One region of the Sphingomonas sp. R86521 genome, then DNA from elsewhere that is predicted to be linked to it. Evidence: riboswitches for the same ligand, from Rfam matches in the RefSeq annotation. Region 1 holds a riboswitch; the other holds the start of a gene.
What was found. Region 1 has a riboswitch for cobalamin ahead of SJY20_RS11100 (TonB-dependent receptor plug domain-containing protein). Riboswitches for the same ligand answer to the same signal wherever they lie in the genome.
Positions count from the first base shown of each region.

Region 2: another riboswitch for cobalamin. It lies ahead of metE (5-methyltetrahydropteroyltriglutamate--homocysteine S-methyltransferase); the one in region 1 lies ahead of SJY20_RS11100 (TonB-dependent receptor plug domain-containing protein).

Region 1 covers NZ_JAXHBY010000001.1:2,387,713-2,390,901, forward strand. Annotated here, with positions in the region: gene paoC (aldehyde oxidoreductase molybdenum-binding subunit PaoC) at 1-771, shown strand, start outside; gene SJY20_RS11090 (queuosine precursor transporter) at 934-1,662, opposite strand; tRNA gene SJY20_RS11095 (tRNA-Arg) at 1,722-1,798, shown strand; cobalamin riboswitch at 1,877-2,101, shown strand; gene SJY20_RS11100 (TonB-dependent receptor plug domain-containing protein) at 2,283-3,189, shown strand, end outside.
Region 2 covers NZ_JAXHBY010000001.1:1,757,682-1,760,870, reverse strand. Annotated here, with positions in the region: gene SJY20_RS08230 (TonB-dependent receptor) at 1-1,773, shown strand, start outside; cobalamin riboswitch at 1,859-2,087, shown strand; partial or broken gene metE (5-methyltetrahydropteroyltriglutamate--homocysteine S-methyltransferase) at 2,193-3,189, shown strand, end outside.

The DNA.
Region 1 (3,189 bases):
GCGCAGACGGCTGCCGAGACGATGGGCGTCGACATGGACAAGGTGACCGTGCTGCTCGGCGATTCGAGCTTCCCGGCTTCGGCCGGCTCGGGTGGCCAGTGGGGCGCGAACAACTCGACCGCCGGCGTCTATGCGGCGTGCATGAAGCTGCGCGAGGCGATCGCCCTCAAGGCCGGGTTCAACTCGGCCGACGTGCAGTTCGCCGACGGCAAGGTGCGCTCAGGCAACCGCTCGATCTCGCTAGCGGAAGCGGCTGGCGACGCCGGGCTCTCGGCAGAGGACGCGATCGAATACGGCGACCTGGGCAAGAAGTACCAGCAGTCGACCTTCGCGGGTCATTTCGTCGAGGTCGGTGTCGACATGTACACCGGCGTGGTCCGCATCCGCCGCATGCTCGCGGTCTGCGCCGCCGGGCGCATCCTCAACCCGAAATCGGCGCGCAGCCAGGTGATCGGCGCGATGACGATGGGCGTCGGCGCCGCGCTGATGGAGGAACTCGCGGTCGACAAGCGCTTCGGCTTCTTCGTCAACCACGACCTCGCCCAGTATGAAGTGCCGGTCCACGCCGACATCCCGCACCAGGAAGTCGTGTTCCTCGACGAGGTCGACGAATTCTCCTCGCCGATGAAGGCCAAGGGTGTCGGCGAACTCGGCCTCTGCGGCGTCGGCGCCGCGATCGCCAACGCGATCTACAACGCCACCGGCGTGCGGGTGCGAGACTATCCGATCACGCTCGACAAGCATCTGGCGAAACTGCCCCTGGTCGCGTGAGCGTGTTTATGGGGTGACGCCACCCCGCACACAACCCCGGCGGAGGCCGGGGCCCAGTTGAGGGACGAAGGTAACGAAGCGCGCTCTTTCGTTACGACACTCTTTCCAACTGGGCCCCGGCCTCCGCCGGGGTAGTCGCTTTTACGACGGTGCCTCCCGTGCCTAGACCCCGGTCCGAAACGGCGAAAAGTCCGTATCCCGGTCGAACACATCGACCCCCTCGCGCGCCTTCAACCACCCCACCGCAGCGTAGGTAACCGGCGTCAGCACGACCTCCCACCCCACCTTCAGCGCCCACTGAGTGAACAACACCGTGACGACCAACGCCGGCGTCCATCCCGCCGCCCCCCAGAACGCGAGCGGATAGAAGATCAGGCTATCCACCCCCTCGCCCAGCACCGTCGACCCGATCGTCCGCGACCACAAATGCCGGCCTGCGGTCCAAACCTTCATCCGCGCGAGCACATAGGAATTGACGAACTCGCCTGCCCAGAACGCGCAGACGCTCGCCGCCACGATCCGCGGCACCTGCCCGAACACCGTCGCGTACGCCGCCTGGTTGGTCCATGTCGGTGCCGGCGGCAGCGCCACCACGATCCACGCCATGAACGCCATGAACACCACCGCGGCGAACCCCGCCCAGATCACGCGCCGCGCCCGCGCGTAACCATAAACCTCGGTCAGCACGTCGCCGATCACGTAGCTGACGGGGAAGAACAGGATTCCCGCTCCGAACGGCCAGTCGCCCACGACCGGCAGATGGATGACCGCGACCTTGCCCGCGCCGATCACGTTCGACAGCAGCAGGATCGTCACGAACGCGGCCATCACGAAATCGTAGTAGCGAAACTGCGCCGCGCTCGCCGCCACGGGTATGGGCTGGTCTTTCATGGTCACGACTATGATCGCGGTTCCAAGCCCGTGCAATCCGCGCTAATCGACCATCGTGCGCGCCCGTAGCTCAGTTGGATAGAGCAAGGAGCTTCTACCTCCTCGGTCGGGGGTTCGACTCCCTCCGGGCGCGCCAATTCCCCCACGTTTCAAATCCGATTGGCCGCCGCCGAACTTTGCGATAGGGCGAGCGTCGGACCACGGTGAGACCCGCGGTCCGAATGATTGCGCCGGTGCCTCGAAAGAGGCTTAATTGCGGAATGCGGTGCGGACGGCTCGCCTGTCCAACGCCGCGGCTGTCCCTGCAACTGTAAGCGGATAGCGAGATATGCACGCCCGGCGTTCGCGCCGGGCAGCCACTGGGTCCATCGACCTGGGAAGGCGCGTATCGAGCATCGACCCGTGAGCCAGGAGACCTGCCGGCGCTGTCGCTCATGCTTTGGTCCAGGGGATGGCCCAGGCACGGACGAACTCCGTTCGAGCGACGAACTTGCGGCCGGGGTCGCAGGCGGGGGCGAGGCAGCCGGGCGTTCGCGTCCGTTCGGTCGTGTCGGCTCCGACGTTCGCGCACGCGAGAACGACCCCAGTCGCGTCGTCGAAACGACGCGGGGGACCTGTTCATGAAGACCATTTTCGTATCAATGCTGGCGCTCGTCGCCGCCACGCCCGCGCTCGCGCAGAGCGATCCAACCTTGCCGACGCGCGATGCGGAGGGGAACGAGATCGTCGTCACCGCCTCGCGCTCGGGCGACGGCACACAGGTCCGCGACCTGCCCGCCTCGATCACGCTGATCGACAACGATGCGCTGCAGCAGCGCCAGACCCGTATCCTGTCCGATGTGCTGCGCGACGTTCCCGGCGTCGCGGTCAGCCGCACCGGCGCGATCGGCGGGATGACGCAGGTCCGCATCCGCGGCAGCGAGAGCAACCATGTCCTGGTCCTGATCGACGGCATCAAGGCGTCCGATCCGTATAATGGCGAGTTCGATTTCGGCACGCTGATCACCGACGAAGCCGCCAAGGTCGAGGTTCTCCGCGGCCAGCAGTCCGCGCTGTACGGCTCGGACGCGATCGGCGGCGTGATCCAGTACATCACGCTGACCGGCCGCGAGGCGCCCGGCATATCCCTACGCGCCGAGGGCGGATCGTTCGGCACCGCATCGGGCGGCGCGCGCTTCGCCGGCGCCAGCGACACGCTCGACTATGCACTGTCGAGTTCGCTCTACCGCACCGACGGCACGCCGACCGCGCGCGACGGCGATCGCGACATCGGATCGACCAGCATCGGCGCCAGCGCCAAGGTCAGCTGGACGCCGTCCGCGATCTTCAAGCTGACCGGCGTCGGCCGCTACAGCTACACCGATGCGCAGACCAACAACTCGGCGCTCGACGGCCCGCTGTTCGGGTACACAGTCGACAGCCCCGGCGTGCATTTCCGCAACGACGCATTCTATGGCCTCGCCCGCGCCGAACTGACGCTCGCCGACGGCCGCTGGACCAATGCGCTGACCGGCCAGTTCGCCGACA
Region 2 (3,189 bases), 630 kb from region 1:
AAGGTCCGCGACGCGGTCGTCGAGAACGGCCAGCTGGTCTACGGCGTGTTCGACGGCACCGACTTCTCAGTCACCAACAGCCACGATATCTCGACGACCAAATTCTACCAGGTCGACCTGCACATCGAGCAGGAGATCGGCGACCGCGGCCATGCCTCGATCCTTTACGGCCAGTCGGACTCGGTGCTCGACAACCCCTATTCGCGGCTCGTCACGTTCAGCCGCTTCGACGGCAACGGCTTCGTCTACGACGCCCGCGGCGACAACAAGACCACGCCGCTGGTCAGCTATGGCTTCGACGCGACCAATCCGTCGAACTGGCAGTTCCAGAACGGCTACGACAATATCCGCGAATTCACCTCGCGCGTGACCAACCGGCTGCGCAACCTGAAGGTCGACTTCAAATACGAGCTGACCGACGAACTGACCGGCAAGATCGGCATCGCCGCCAAGCGCTTCACCTTCATCTCCGAACGCCAGCAGCGCATCGCCGGCACCACGGTCATCCCGACGCTGGCCTCCGCCGGGTTGAGCATGGCCGATGTCAGCCTGCCCGCGATCACGATCGACACGATCGGTATCCCGAAGGGGTCGAGCAACAGCTTCATCGTGCCCGACATCGACAAGATCATGGCGGCGTACAATGTCGATTGCTACTGCATCAACCAATATGGCGACTTCCGGATCGGTAGCGTCGGCACCGGTGCGCAGGGCGACAACCGCGCCGTCGTCGAGCAGGATATCAGCCCGTACATCCAGCTCGACTGGAAGATCGCGCTCGCCAACGGCATGACGCTGCGCGGCGACGCCGGCCTCCGCTATGCCAAGACCTATCAGCGCTCGCGCGGCTTTGTCGGCACCGGCACGCTGGTGCGGGTCAAGCGCAACTACGACGACTTCCTGCCCGCACTGAACGCCGCGCTCGACATCACGCCGAAGATCACCGTGCGCGCCGCGGCCGCCAGCGTGATGTCGCGGCCTTCGCTCGGCTTCCTGACGCCCGGCGGCTCGATCGGCACCGCACAGTCGCCGTTCACCGCGACCGTCGGCAATCCGCAGCTCGACCCGTACCGCGCGACCAATATCGACGCGAGCGCGGAATGGTATTTCGCGCCCGGCGCGATCCTGTCGGCCGGCTATTTCTACAAGGATATCGCCAGCTTCGTGCAGCAGATCAGCTCGACCACGACCTATGCCGCAGCGGGCCTGCCGCTCGGCCTGCTGACCGCGTCTCAGGACCCCAACACCACCACCAACATCACGTCGTACGTCAACACCACCGGCGGCAAGATCAAGGGGTTCGAGCTGCAGTACCAGCAGCCCTTCACGTTCCTGCCGAGCTTCCTGTCGAACTTCGGCACGATCCTGAACTACACGCACATCAAGTCGAACATCCGCTACATCCTGACCACCAATGCCAACGGCCCGACGCTGATCGCGCCGCTGACCAACGTGTCGCCGAACGCCGCCAATGCGACGCTCTATTACGAGGACAGCCGACTGTCGGCGCGCGTCTCGCTCGCCTATCGCGACGAATATGTCCGCCAGGTCCCGCTGCGCTCGGGGCTCGCCGACTATACGGGGTCGTACAGCACCACCAACGTCGATGCCTCGCTGTCGTACAAGCTGACCGACGGGCTGACGCTGTCGTTCGACGCGATCAACCTGACCAACCAGGCGACCAGCTATTGGGACGGCGTCGGCCTGCGCGACCAGCAGGTCTATTCGAAGACCGGCCGCCAGTTCTTCGCCGGCGCGCGGTACAAGTTCTAGCACCGTCCGGACGACCTCCGACACACCCCCAAAGCGTCATATAAAGAATTCTTTATATGACGCTTGACCCCGCTCGCCGAAGCTGGGACACACGTCGCGTCAAGGTTCTTCGGCCGTGAGAGCGCGCCGAAGCTAAGACGGGAAGCCGGTGCGGATCTCCTTTCAGGAGCCAGATCCTATGCCGGCGCTGCCCCCGCAACTGTAAGCGGCGAGCGGCGGTCATCGAGTGTCACTGGCGGTGCGAACCGCTGGGAAGGCCAGACCGTCGTTACGACCCGTGAGCCAGGAGACCTGCCTTCGACGCGATAACGTCCACCGGCGGGGATCCCGGGCTGGCTGCTTGCATGCGCACGGCCGGGCCCTGTCCGGACGCGTGTCGATGCCTGTGACCATCCGTCTTCCTCGCCCTTCATCGGGGTATGAAGACCATGACCGTCACTGTTGCCACACTGGGCTTTCCACGCATCGGCCCACGCCGCGAACTGAAAACCGCACTCGAACATTATTGGGCGGGCAAGTCGTCCGAACCGGACTTGCTGCAGGCCGCATCCGGCCTTCGCACCGCCGCCTGGACGCGACAGCGCGCGCTCGGTGCCGACTGGCTGCCGTCCAACGACTTCTCGCTCTACGACCACGTCCTCGACACCAGCGTCATGCTCGGCGCGATCCCCGACCGCTATGGCGCCGGCGATGGCCAGGCCGATCTCTCAACTTATTTCGCAATGGCGCGCGGCACCACGGACGCCGGCGAAGGCTGCGGCCATAGCCACGCGAGCCTGACCGCCTGCGAGATGACCAAGTGGTTCGACACCAACTATCACTACATGGTCCCCGAACTCGCCGCCGGGCAAAAACTGGCGCTGAACCCGCTCAAGATCGTCGACGAATATCGCGAGGCCAAGGCGCAAGGGTTCGAAACCCGGCCGGTCCTACTCGGCCCCGTCACCTGGCTCAGCCTCGCCAAGGGCCGCGATGTCGATCCGTTCGATTTCCTCGAGGAGGTACTCGGCCTCTACGCGGTGATCCTCGGCCATCTCGCGCGCGCAGGTGCCGAATGGGTGCAGATCGACGAGCCCGTGCTGGTGCTCGATCTCGACGACCGCCAGCGCAGCGCGCTCACCCGCGCCTATGCCCGGCTGTCGCGGTCGGGCGTCAAGGTGATGCTCACCACCTATTTCGGCGGCCTCGGCGACAATCTCGGTTTCGCCACCGCGCTTCCGGTCCAGGGGCTGCATGTCGATCTGGTACGCGCGCCCGATCAGATCGACGCGGTGCTGAAGACCGCACCGGCGTCGCTGCTGCTGTCGCTCGGGATCATCGATGGCCGCAACATCTGGCGCGCCGATCTCGAACATCTCCTCGCCCGGCTCGCCCCGATCGCCGCGACCCGCGACGTCATCCTCGCGCCGTCCTGCT